Alicycliphilus denitrificans K601: one gene and its partners. The protein of the gene in region 1 binds, or shares a complex with, the protein of each later gene. Links are inferred from orthologs where the notes say so. Each region holds a gene or a part of one and is shown in the gene's direction. Other genes may lie near its edges.

The links. The genes of interacting proteins can lie anywhere in the genome.
Region 2: the proteins of accD (region 1) and ALIDE2_RS11515 are in contact, whole or in part, in a solved structure (PDB 8UXZ), measured with the Escherichia coli proteins. The link is inferred for Alicycliphilus denitrificans K601 from one-to-one orthologs.
Region 3: the proteins of accD (region 1) and accC are in contact, whole or in part, in a solved structure (PDB 8UXZ), measured with the Escherichia coli proteins. The link is inferred for Alicycliphilus denitrificans K601 from one-to-one orthologs.

The regions. Positions count from the first base shown.
Region 1 is NC_015422.1:1,357,162-1,362,031, reverse strand. The notes cover bases 1,004-3,924. They hold accD (acetyl-CoA carboxylase, carboxyltransferase subunit beta), read left to right. Parts: upstream 1,004-1,988; coding sequence 1,989-2,861; downstream 2,862-3,924. Other genes in these bases: ALIDE2_RS06465 (LON peptidase substrate-binding domain-containing protein), read left to right, coding at 3,580-3,924; ALIDE2_RS06470 (YggT family protein), read right to left, coding at 2,938-3,486; trpA (tryptophan synthase subunit alpha), read left to right, coding at 1,151-1,960; trpB (tryptophan synthase subunit beta), read left to right, coding at 1,004-1,154. Also shown: more of trpB, read left to right, coding at 1-1,003; more of ALIDE2_RS06465, read left to right, coding at 3,925-4,215; ALIDE2_RS06460 (polysaccharide biosynthesis protein), read left to right, coding at 4,252-4,870.
Region 2 is NC_015422.1:2,411,057-2,414,871, forward strand. Bases 1-2,840 are described here. They hold ALIDE2_RS11515 (acetyl-CoA carboxylase carboxyltransferase subunit alpha), read left to right. Parts: upstream 1-851; coding sequence 852-1,829; downstream 1,830-2,840. Other genes in these bases: cysS (cysteine--tRNA ligase), read left to right, coding at 1-107; ALIDE2_RS11510 (DNA-3-methyladenine glycosylase family protein), read left to right, coding at 153-800; tilS (tRNA lysidine(34) synthetase TilS), read left to right, coding at 1,897-2,840. In the rest of the region: more of tilS, read left to right, coding at 2,841-2,904; ALIDE2_RS11525 (aspartate kinase), read left to right, coding at 2,941-3,815. UniProt on the Escherichia coli protein: Component of the acetyl coenzyme A carboxylase (ACC) complex. First, biotin carboxylase catalyzes the carboxylation of biotin on its carrier protein (BCCP) and then the CO(2) group is transferred by the carboxyltransferase to acetyl-CoA to form malonyl-CoA.
Region 3 is NC_015422.1:3,982,583-3,986,525, forward strand. What follows is about bases 1-2,968. They hold accC (acetyl-CoA carboxylase biotin carboxylase subunit), read left to right. Parts: upstream 1-793; coding sequence 794-2,143; downstream 2,144-2,968. Other genes in these bases: ALIDE2_RS18980 (TlpA disulfide reductase family protein), read left to right, coding at 1-209; accB (acetyl-CoA carboxylase biotin carboxyl carrier protein), read left to right, coding at 320-778; prmA (50S ribosomal protein L11 methyltransferase), read left to right, coding at 2,236-2,968. In the rest of the region: more of prmA, read left to right, coding at 2,969-3,132; ALIDE2_RS19000 (zinc-ribbon and DUF3426 domain-containing protein), read left to right, coding at 3,186-3,943. UniProt on the Escherichia coli protein: This protein is a component of the acetyl coenzyme A carboxylase complex; first, biotin carboxylase catalyzes the carboxylation of the carrier protein and then the transcarboxylase transfers the carboxyl group to form malonyl-CoA.

The DNA.
Region 1 (4,870 bases):
ACCAGCACGATCCGGCGTTCCTCGCCGAATTCCAGTACGAGCTGGCCCATTTCGTGGGCCGGCCCTCACCCGTCTACCACGCCGCGCGCATGTCGCGCGAGATGGGCGGCGCGCAGATCTACCTCAAGCGCGAGGACCTCAACCACACCGGCGCGCACAAGATCAACAACGTGATCGGCCAGGCCATGCTCGCGCGCCGCATGGGCAAGCCGCGCATCATCGCCGAGACCGGCGCGGGCCAGCATGGCGTGGCCACGGCCACGATCTGCGCGCGCTACGGCCTGCAGTGCGTGGTCTACATGGGCGCCGAGGACGTCAAGCGCCAGAGCCCCAACGTCTACCGCATGAAGCTGCTGGGCGCCACCGTGGTGCCCGTCGAATCCGGCAGCCGCACGCTCAAGGACGCGCTCAACGAGGCCATGCGCGACTGGGTGGCCAACGTGGACGACACCTTCTACATCATCGGCACCGTGGCCGGCCCGCACCCCTACCCGGTGATGGTGCGCGACTTCCAGAGCGTGATCGGCAAGGAATGCCTCGAACAGATGCCCGCCATGCTGGCCGAGCAGAAAATAGCCGCAGAGCAGCCCGACGCCGTGGTCGCCTGCGTGGGCGGCGGCAGCAACGCCATGGGCATCTTCCACCCCTACATCCCGTTCGAGAACACGCGCCTGATCGGCGTGGAGGCCGCGGGCGAGGGCCTGGACAGCGGCAAGCACTCCGCCAGCCTGCAGCGCGGCAGCAGCGGCGTGCTGCACGGCAACCGCACCTACATCCTGCAGGACGAGAACGGCCAGATCACCGAGACGCACAGCATCAGCGCCGGCCTGGACTACCCCGGCGTGGGCCCCGAGCATGCCTGGCTGCAGGAGATCGGCCGCGCCGAATACGTGGGCATCACCGACAAGGAGGCGCTCGACGCCTTCCACTACCTGTGCCGCACCGAAGGCATCATCCCGGCGCTCGAATCCAGCCACGCCGTGGCCCATGCGATGAAGCTCGCCAAGACCATGACGCCCCAGCAATCCATCCTCGTGAACCTCTCCGGCCGCGGCGACAAGGACATCGGCACCGTGGCCGACCTGTCGGGCGCGGACTTCTACGACCGCCCCAGCATGCGCGGCCACACCGTCAAGGGAGGGCCCGCCGCATGAGCCGCATCGCTGACACCTTCGCCGCCCTGCAGGAAAAGGGTCGCAAGGCGCTCATCCCCTACGTGACGGCGGGCTTCCCGTTCGCCGACATCACGCCCGCGCTCATGCACGGCATGGTGGAGGCCGGCGCCGACGTGATCGAGCTCGGCGTGCCCTTCTCCGACCCCATGGCCGACGGCCCGGTGATCCAGAAGGCGGGCGAGAAGGCCCTGTCCCTGGGCATCGGCATGCCGCAGGTGCTGGAGATGGTGCGCAGTTTCCGCCAGCGCAACCAGACCACGCCCGTGGTGCTCATGGGCTACGCCAACCCGGTGGAGCGCTACGACCAGCGCCACGGCAAGGGCGCGTTCGCCCGCGATGCCGGCGCGGCCGGCGTGGACGGCGTGCTCGTCGTGGACTACCCGCCCGAGGAATGCGAGCAGTTCGCCGCCGACCTGCGCGCACACGGCATCGATCTGATCTTCCTGCTCGCCCCCACCTCCACGCCCGAGCGCATGCAGCAGGTGGCGCGCGTGGCCAGCGGCTACGTGTACTACGTCTCGCTCAAGGGCGTGACGGGCTCGGGCGCGCTCGACACCGCCGCCGTCGAGTCCATGCTGCCGCGCATCCGCGAGCACGTGAAGATCCCCGTCGGCGTGGGCTTCGGCATCCGCGACGCGGCCACGGCCCAGGCCATCGGCCGCGTGGCCGACGCCGTGGTCATCGGCAGCCGCATCATCCAGCTCATCGAGGACCAGCCGCACGAGAAGGTGGTCGGCATCACCGTGGACTTCCTGCGCGGCATCCGCAAGGCGCTCGACGCATAATCACCGCCCTCAAGCAAGAGGAAACCCTATGTCCTGGCTCGAAAAACTCCTGCCCGCCAAAATCCAGCAGACCAACCCCACCGAGCGCCGCCAGATGCCCGAGGGCCTGTGGGTCAAGTGTCCCAGCTGCGACAACGTGCTCTACAAGACCGACCTGGAGCACAACCAGAACGTCTGCCCGCAATGCGGCCACCACCACCGCATCGGCGCGCGCGCGCGGCTCAACGCCTTCCTGGACGGCGAGGGCCGCTACGAGATCGGCCAGGAGGTTCTGCCCGTGGACGCCCTCAAGTTCAAGGACAGCCGCAAGTACCCCGAGCGCCTGAAGGAGGCGCTGGAAAACACCGGCGAGACCGACGCGCTCATCGTCATGGGCGGCGCCGTCAAGAGCATCAACGTGGTGGCCGCCTGCTTCGAGTTCGACTTCATGGGCGGCTCCATGGGCTCCGTGGTAGGCGAGCGCTTCGTGCGCGGCGTGGAGACCGCCATCGAGCAAAAGGTGCCCTTCATCTGCTTCACCGCCACCGGCGGCGCGCGCATGCAGGAAGGCCTGCTGTCCCTGATGCAGATGGCCAAGACCAACGCCGCGCTCACGCGCCTGGCCAAGAAGGGCCTGCCCTACATCAGCGTGCTCACCGACCCGACCATGGGCGGCGTCTCGGCCGGCTTCGCCTTCGTGGGCGACATCGTGATCGCCGAGCCCAAGGCCCTGATCGGCTTCGCCGGCCCGCGCGTGATCGAATCCACCGTGCGCGTGACCCTGCCCGAGGGCTTCCAGCGCGCCGAGTTCCTGCAAACCAAGGGCGCCGTGGACTTCATCTGCGACCGGCGCGAGCTGCGCCAGACGGTGGCGCAATGCCTGTCCATGCTGCAGCGCCTGCCGGCGGACGCGGTGGCCTGACGGCGGAAAAGCTATTCAAACGATAGCTGCCAGCGCCCTATAGAAGGGCGCTGGAGGCGTTTTCCGTATAAATCCATCACATCATCACGCTGGCCTGCAGATGGCCCAGCACGATGGACAGAACCTGCAGCAACACCAGCAGCACCAGCGGCGACAGGTCGATGCCGCCCACCAGCGGCAGCACGCGCCGCACGGGGCGCAGGAGCGGCTCGCACAGGCGCGCGATCACGTCGCCTAGAGCTGAGCGCGTCTGCACCCACGAGAGCACGGCATAGACGATCAGCAGCCCCATCAGGCCCGACACGGCCACGTGCGCCAGGCTGAAGACGGCCACCCACGGCAGCCAGGCCAGCCCCACGCCGGCGCCCAGCAGCAGCCACAGCAGCAGGTATTGCACCAGCTGCAGCAGGAACGCCGCCACCAGGCTCGACAGATCCCAGCGTCCCGCGGCCGGCACCAGCTTGCGCAGCGGCAGCACCAGCCAGTCGCTGAGCGCGAACACCAGCCGCCCCACGGGGTTGGCGAACGAGACACGCTGCCACTGCATGTACAGGCGCAGCAGGCAGGCGCCGGTCAGCAGGCCGCTGGCGACTTCGAGAAGGAAAGAAAGGATCTGGAACAGCATGGAAGGCAGCAAAAGGACGCCCGCCACGGGCGCGGCACGGCGCCGGGGACGGCGCAGCATGGGATGATAGCGGTGCCGCCACCGCGCCCCGCCATGCCCCAGCCGCTGACACTGACTTCACTGCCGCTGTTTCCGCTCGACACCGTGCTGTTTCCCGGTGGCGTGCTGGCGCTGCGCGTGTTCGAGGTGCGCTACCTGGACATGGTGCGCAAATGCCGGCACGCGGGCGCCCCGTTCGGCGTGGTCGCGCTCACCGCCGGGCACGAGGTGCGCCGCGCCGGCGCGCCCGCGGAACAATTCCACGACATGGGCACTCTGGCCGCCATCGAGCAAATGCAGGCGCCGCAGCCCGGGCTGATCACCCTGCAGTGCCGAGGCGCCGCGCGCTTTCGCATCACCCACCGCAGCCACCTTCCGCACGGGCTGTGGGTGGCGGACGTGGAGCAGCTGCCCGGCGACCCGCATGTACCGGTGCCCGACGACCTGCAGCGCACGGCCCGCGTGCTGGCGCAGGTGCTGGCCTCGCTGCACGCGCGCGAGGCGGGGGCCGGACCGCACGCCGTCCCCACGCCGGAGCAACTGCAGGACTGCGGCTGGGTAGCCAACCGCTGGTGCGAGCTGCTGCCCCTGCCCGCAGACCGCAAGCAGCGCCTGATGACGCTGGACAACCCGCTCGTGCGCCTGGAGCTGGTGGGCGACATGCTCGAGCGCATGGGAATCTTCCTGTAGACAGAGACATCGCCGGACCAAAGGAATACCGCACGCATGCTGATGCAAGCACTGACCTGGCCGCGCTCCATCAAGCGGCTGGTCGTCGTCACACTGGACCTGGGCCTGGGGCTGCTGGCGATGTGGCTGGCCTTCTCGCTGCGGCTGGACACCCTGCACTGGCCCGAGGGGCTGCAATGGCTGGTCTACCTGCTCGGGCCGGCCATGGCCTTCCCCGTCTTCGTCCACATGGGCCTGTACCGCGCCATCTTCCGCTACAACGGCATCGCCGCGCTGCTGACCACCGGCCGCGCCGTTACCACCTATGGCGCGCTGCTGCTGGCGCTGCTGCTCCTGGCCAAGTGGGAGGGCGTGCCGCGCAGCGTGGGCATTCTGCAGCCCCTGATCCTGCTGCTGCTCATAGGCACGAGCCGCGCGCTGGGCTGGTTCTGGCTCTCGGGCCAGACACGCAATGCGCGCCACCGCCTGCTGATCTATGGCGCGGGCGTCGCGGGCGCGCAAACGGCCGCGGGCCTGGCGAGCGCACGCCAGTACACGCTGCGCGGCTTCGTGGACGACGACCCGAGAAAGGTCGGCAGCAGCATCAACGGCGCCCGCGTCCATGGCGCCAGCGCCCTGCCGGCACTGGTGGAGCGCGAGGGCATCACCGACGTGC
Region 2 (3,815 bases), 1.1 Mb from region 1 along the record:
CCGCGAAGAACTTCGCCGAGGCCGACCGCATCCGCGCCGACCTGCTGGCCCAGGGTATCGTGCTCAAGGACTCCGCCGCGGGCACGACCTGGGAGGCGGCGCAGTAAATGTATTCAGACTCAAATATGCCTCTGATGCAGGCGGGGTAAGCTGTGGCAGCTATAAAAAAAACAGCAGAAGCAACCCCTCCCGACTATTGGGCCGAGGCCTGCAAGCACCTGACCAAGCGGGATCGCGTGATGCGCCGCCTGATCCCCCAGGTGGGCGACGTGGCGCCGTACCCGCGCGGGGACGCGTTCAGCACGCTGGCGCGCTCCATCGTGGGCCAGCAGGTGTCCGTGGCATCGGCGCAGCGCGTGTGGGACCAGTTCGCCGCGCTGCCGCGCAGCATGACGCCGCGCAGCGTGCTCAAGCTCAAGGTGGACGACATGCGCGCGGCCGGCCTTTCGGCGCGCAAGGTGGAATACCTGGTCGACCTGGCGCTGCACTTCGACAGCGGCCAGCTGCACGTGAAGCAGTGGGGCCAGATGGACGATGCGGCCATCGTCGCCGAGCTGGTGGCCATCCGCGGCATCAGCCGCTGGACGGCCGACATGTTCCTGATCTTCCACCTGGCGCGGCCCAACGTGCTGCCGCTGGACGACACCACCCTGATCCAGGGCATCAGCCGGCATTATTTTTCGGGCGACCCCGTGAGCCGCAGCGACGCGCGCGAGGTCGCCGAGGCCTGGAAGCCCTGGTGCAGCGTGGCGAGTTGGTATATTTGGCGGTCGCTCGCCCCCCTGCCGGTTGACTATTGATAACACGGGAGCAGGGCGGCCGGTTTCGGGCACGCCCCGAGGAGAAACAAGTTGGCAAAAAAGACCTTTCTGGACTTCGAGCAGCCCATTGCCGAGCTGGAATCCAAGATCGAAGAACTGCGGTATGTCCAAAACGAGAGCGCGGTCGATATCTCCGAGGAGATCGATCAGCTCAGCAAGAAAAGCCACCAGCTCACCAAGGACATCTACAGCGACCTGACCCCCTGGCAGATCACGAAGATCGCGCGCCACCCCGAGCGCCCCTACACCATGGACTACGTGAGGGAGATCTTCACGGACTTCGTGGAGCTGCACGGCGACCGCCACTTCGCTGACGACCAGTCCATCGTCGGGGGCCTCGCGCGCTTCAACGGCCACGCCTGCATGGTGCTGGGCCACCAGAAGGGGCGCGACACCAAGGAGCGCGCCGCGCGCAACTTCGGCATGAGCAAGCCCGAGGGCTACCGCAAGGCCCTGCGCCTCATGAAGACGGCCGAGAAGTTCAGGCTGCCCGTGTTCACCTTCGTGGACACGCCCGGCGCCTTCCCCGGCATCGACGCCGAGGAGCGCGGCCAGTCCGAGGCCATCGGCCGCAACATCTACGAGATGGCGCAGCTCGAGGTGCCCATCGTTACCACCGTGATCGGCGAGGGCGGCTCCGGCGGCGCGCTGGCCATCAGCGTGGCCGACCAAGTCATCATGCTGCAGTACTCGATCTACTCCGTCATCAGTCCCGAGGGCTGCGCCTCCATCCTCTGGAAGACCAGCGACAAGGCGCAGGACGCGGCCGACGCCATGGGCATCACGGCGCACCGCCTCAAAGCCCTGGGCCTGGTGGACAAGATCGTCAACGAACCCGTGGGCGGCGCGCACCGCGACCACAAGCAGATGGCCGCCTTCCTCAAGCGCGCGCTGGGCGACGCCTATCGCCAGCTGTCGGACTTGAAGCCCAAGGAACTGCTGGAGCGCCGCTACGAGCGCCTGCAAAGCTACGGCCGCTTCACCGACACCAAGGCCGACAGTCGCTGAACCTCCCCCGGTCTTGACGACGACGGCCCCTCGGGGTCGTCGCGCCTTGTGTGCGACCATCGCGCCCATGACCCAGTCCTTCGACGCCGCCATGCATGCCTTCGCGCCCCGGCTGCCCCTGGCCGTGGGTCTGAGCGGCGGCGCGGACTCGACGGCGCTCCTGCTCGCTTGCGCCGGGCGCTGGCCCGGGCAGGTGCACGCCTTCCACGTGCACCACGGCCTGCAGGCCGCGGCGGACGGGTTCGAGCAGCATTGCGTGGCACTGTGCGCGCGCCTGCAGGTGCCGCTGTCCGTGCGTCGCGTGGATGCGCGCCACGCCAGTGGCCAGAGCCCCGAAGATGCGGCGCGCCAGGCGCGCTACAAGGCTTTCGAGGCCCTGGCGCTCGACAATCAAGCGCGGGCAGCTATCGGAACAATAGCGCTGGCGCAGCATGCCGACGACCAGGTCGAGACCCTGCTGCTGGCCCTGTCGCGCGGCGCCGGCGTGGCCGGCCTGGCCGCCATGCCCGCGCAGTGGGAGCGCGGCGGTCTGCACTGGAGCCGGCCGCTGTTGCGCGTGGCCGGCGCCGACGTGCGCGCCTGGCTGCAGCAGCAGGGCGAGCACTGGGTGGAAGACCCCACCAATGCCGACGAGCGCTACACGCGCAACCGTATCCGCCGCCGGCTGCTGCCCGCGCTGCAGCAGGCCTTCCCGCATTTCCGCGATACCTTTGCGCGCAGCTGCGCGCACGCGGCGCAGGCCAGCGAACTGTTGCAGGAACTGGCCCGGGCAGACCTGGCCGCCGTCGGCCAGCCGCCGCGCATCGCGGCGCTGCGGCTCCTGAGCCGCGCGCGCCAGGCCAACGTGCTGCGCCACTGGCTGCGCAGCGCGCACGGCACCACGCCGGCGAGCGCGCAGCTCGATGCTCTGCTCGACCAGATCGCCGCCTGCGCCACGCGCGGACACCGCATCCACCTCAAGGTGGGCAGCGGCCACGTGGTGCGCGAAGCAGGCGCGCTCGGTTGGTACAATCGACCGGTTTTGGACCTTATTTCCGCACGGGACGGCGGCGCACCAAAACAACCTTCGCAATAGCGCCGCCCATCAGCGTTCCGTCATCGCAGATATTCCATGGCACTGTTCGTTCATAAATACGGCGGCACCTCGATGGGCTCGACCGAGCGCATCCGCAACGTCGCCAAGCGCGTAGCCAAGTGGGCACGGGCCGGCCACCAGGTCGTGGTGGTGCCCAGCGCCATGAGTGGCGAAACCAACCGCCTGCTGGCCCTGGCCAAAGACCTCGCCCCCGCGCGCGCGAGCGCGGCCTTCCACCGCGAGCAGGATATGCTGGCCGCCACCGGCGAGCAGGCATCGTCGGCCCTGCTGGCCATCGCGCTGCAGGCCGAAGGCATGGAGGCGGTGAGCTACGCCGGCTGGCAGGTGCCGATCCGCACCGACAGCAGCTACACCAAGGCGCGCATCGAATCCATAGACGACAAGCGCGTGCGCGCCGACCTGGACGCGGGCAGGGTGGTCATCATCACGGGCTTCCAGGGCATCGACGACGAGGGCAACATCACCACGCTGGGCCGCGGCGGCTCCGACACCTCGGCCGTGGCCGTGGCCGCAGCCATGAAGGCCGACGAATGCCTGATCTACACCGACGTGGACGGCGTCTACACCACCGACCCGCGCGTCGTGTCGCAGGCCAGGCGCCTCAAGAGCGTGAGCTTCGAGGAGATGCTGGAAATGGCCAGCCTGGGCAGCAAGGTGCTGCAGATCCGCTCGGTGGAGTTTGCCGGCAAGTACAAGGTGCCCATGCGCGTGCTCTCCAGCTTCACGCCCTGGGACATCGACATCAACGAAGAGGCCAAATCCGGCACCCTGATCACCTTTGAGGAAGACGAACAAATGGAACAAGCCGTCGTTTCCGGCATCGCTTTCAACCGCGACGAAACCAAGATCTCCGTGCTCGGCGTGCCCGACAAGCCCGGCATCGCCTACCA
Region 3 (3,943 bases), 2.6 Mb from region 1 along the record:
CCAACGTGCAGAAATTCCTGCAGCGCGTGCCGCTGGACTTTCCCGTCGCATTAGGGGGACTGGGCGGCACCGAGTTGTCGCGCAGCCTGGGCAATGACAAGGGCGGGTTGCCGTTTACGGTGATGTTTGCCGCAGATGGCAGCATTTCGAAGCGTAAAATAGGGCAGTTAACGGCGCAGGACCTGCAGAACTGGTCCAAGAGTCTGTAGAGATTGCGTCTCCTTAATGGAGATGGTGGCTTTTTGGGCTCGTTTCGGCGAAATAGTCTGAAATTAAGGTAAATTCGCCCCCCATTCCGTTTCTAGCCGTTGGAGCTCCCATGGATTTGCGAAAACTCAAGACCCTCATCGATCTGGTCTCCGAGTCGAATGTTTCCGAACTCGAGATCACCGAAGCCGAGGGCAAGGTCCGCATCGTCAAGAGCAGCGGAGCCGTCGTGCAGCAGTTTGTCGCCGCTCCCGTTCAGGCCGCCCCTGCCGCCGCGGCGCCCGCGGCCGCCGCCCCCGTGGCCGAACTGCCCGCGCCGGCCGCCGCCGCGCCCACAGGGCATGTCGTCAAGTCGCCCATGGTGGGCACGTTCTACCGCGCGTCCAGCCCCGGCGCCAAGCCCTTCGTCGAGGTGGGCAGCCAGGTCAAGGAGGGCGAGACGATCTGCATCATCGAGGCCATGAAGATCCTGAACGAAATCGAGGCCGACAAGTCGGGCACCGTCACGCGCATCCTTGGCGAGAACGGCCAGGCCGTCGAATACGGCCAACCGCTGTTCGTGATCGAATGAAGCGGGCCCGCGCTCATGTTTAAGAAAATTCTGGTTGCGAACCGAGGGGAGATAGCCCTGCGGATCCAGCGCGCCTGCCACGAACTGGGCATCAAGGCGGTGATGGTCTATTCCGAGGCCGACCGCGACGCCAAGTACGTCAAGCTGGCCGAAGAGGCCGTGTGCATCGGCCCGGCGCCGTCGCCCCTGTCGTACCTCAACATGCCGGCCATCATCTCGGCGGCCGAGGTCACCGACGCCGAGGCCATCCACCCGGGCTACGGCTTCCTGTCCGAGAACGCCGACTTCGCCGAGCGCGTGGAAAAGAGCGGCTTCCAGTTCATAGGCCCCACGCCCGAGTCCATCCGCATGATGGGCGACAAGGTGTCCGCCAAGCAGGCCATGATCCGCGCCGGCGTGCCCTGCGTGCCGGGCTCCGACGGCGAGCTGCCCGACGACCCGGTGCAGATCCGCCGCATCGCCAAGACCATCGGCTACCCCGTCATCATCAAGGCCGCCGGCGGCGGCGGCGGGCGCGGCATGCGCGTGGTTCACACCGAGGCCGCCCTCGTCAACGCCGTGCAGATGACCAAGGCCGAGGCCCAGGCCGCCTTCGGCAACCCGGCCGTGTATATGGAGAAATTCCTCCAGAACCCGCGCCACATCGAGATCCAGGTCCTGGCCGACAAGTACCGCAACGCCGTCTACCTGGGCGAGCGCGACTGCTCCATGCAGCGGCGCCACCAGAAGGTGATCGAGGAGGCGCCTGCGCCGGGCATCCCGCGCAAGCTCATCGAGAAGATCGGCGAGCGCTGTGTCGCCGCCTGCAAGAAGATCGGCTACCGCGGCGCCGGCACGTTCGAGTTCCTGTACGAGAACGGCGAGTTCTACTTCATCGAGATGAACACCCGCGTGCAGGTGGAGCACCCGGTCACCGAATGGATCACGGGCGTGGACATCGTGCGCACGCAGATCATGGTGGCCGCGGGCGAGAAGTTGCCGTTCACCCAGCGCCAGATCCAGATCCACGGCCACGCCATCGAATGCCGCGTGAATGCCGAGGACCCCTACAAGTTCATCCCCTCGCCAGGCCGCATCACCATGTGGCATGCGCCGGGCGGCCCGGGCGTGCGCGTGGACTCCCACGCCTACACGAACTACTACGTGCCGCCGAACTACGACTCCATGATCGGCAAGATCATCGTGCATGGCGACACGCGCGAGCAGGCGCTGGCGCGCATGCGCACGGCGCTCTCCGAGACGGTGATAGAGGGCATCAACACCAACATAGCGCTGCACCGCGAACTGCTGGTGGACGCCAATTTCGTCGCCGGCGGCACCAACATCCATTACCTGGAAGAGTGGCTGGCGCAGCGCAAGCGCTGACGGGCCGGAGTAGCGCAAGGCACCGGGATGCTGGCATCCGGTAACGGATGCCAGCATTTTTTCCATTGACAGCACGACACCGAGGTGCCCCCATGTTTGAGCTGAGCCTGCTATGCCCTGAAGGCCGGGTGGAGACCCTGAGCGATGCGTTCGATGCGCTCGAGGCGCTGAGCGTGTCGGTCGAGGATGCCGATGCCCAAACCGATGCCGAGCAGGCGCTGTTCGGCGAGCCGGGCATGCCCGCGCCGCGTGAAGGCTGGCAGCGCAGCCGCATCACCGCGCTGTTCCCCACGCGGCAGGCGGCCGACGAGGCCGTGCGGCTGCTGCAGGCGCAGGACTTCTTCGAAGGCTGCAGCGTGCTGGGTATTGCCACTGTGCAGGAACAGGACTGGGTGCGCCTCACCCAGTCGCAGTTCGAACCGGTGGAGATCACGCCGGACTTCTGGATCGTGCCGACCTGGCACGAGCTGCCGGCCGCGGCGCGGCGCAGCATCCGCCTCGACCCGGGGCTGGCGTTCGGCACCGGGACCCACCCCACCACGCGCATGTGCCTGCGCTGGATTGCGCGCCAGGGCGTCGAGAACGGCGCCAAGGCGCTCGGCCGCGTGCTCGACTACGGCTGCGGCTCGGGCATCCTGGCCATAGGCGCGGCCAAGTTCGGCGCCTTGGACATCGATGCCGTGGACATCGATCCCGCGGCCGTGGAGGCCACGCGCCAGAATGCGCTGGCCAATGGTGTGTACCTGAACGCCGGCCTGCCGGAACAGGCGCAGGGGCAGTATCAGACCGTGCTTGCCAACATTCTGGCCACGCCGCTCAAGGTCCTGGCGCCCCTGCTGTGTGCCCATGTGGCGGAGGGGGGGCATCTGGTGCTGGCGGGCATTCTGGAGCGCCAGGCCCAGGAACTGACGCAGGCCTATGCGCCGTGGCTGAGCCTGCAGGTGGCCGATAGCGAGGACGGCTGGATCCTGATGACCGCGCGCCGCTGAGCGGCGTTCGTGCCCCGCGTGGGCCGCGGGCGGGCACCTACAATCCACAGCCGATGAGCCAGATCACCCGCTGCCCTTTCTGCGCAACGACCTTCAAGGTGGTCGCGGACCAGCTGCGGATTTCCGACGGATGGGTGCGCTGCGGGCAGTGCAAGGAGGTGTTCGACGCGTCCGAGCATCTGCTGCAGCCCGAGCCTGCCCAGCTGCTGCCGGAGATGCCGCTGGATGATCCAGGCCTGCCGGACCGGCACGCGGCCGACGCGCCGCAGCCGCAGGACAAGCCGGTCACGACCAGCGGCGGGAGCGAGGAAGTGGCTCCGCTGTCATCGCTGCTCAGGCGCGAGGCCGTGGCCGAAGAGCCCGAGGCCATGCCGGAGGCGGCGATCCAGGGCTACGAACTGCCGGGCGCCACCGTGGACGACTCCGCCTGGCCGCAGGAGCCCGATGCCGGGGTAGAGGCAGCGGAGCAAGGCGATGATCAACAGGAGGCGGAGCCCGCGCCGGACACGCTTGATGCCGAGCCACCCCCTGATGAAGAAGCGCAGGCCGCCGCACCGCCTGAATCCGAGCCGCTGGAGCCATTGCAGCCGCTGGAGCAGGAGTCGGTGCTGGTGGAGGGGACGGCGATCATGCCTGGCGCGGCCCATGAGAGCGATGCGCCGGAAGAGACGGCGGCATCGCCCGTGGCGGAGCCCGGATTCGTGACGGCCGCCCGGCGCAGCGCATTTTGGCGCAGGCCCGCGGTGCGTGGAGCATTGGCCGTGGCGGTCCTGGCGCTGCTCCTGGCGTTGGGCTTGCAGGTCGTGGTCCA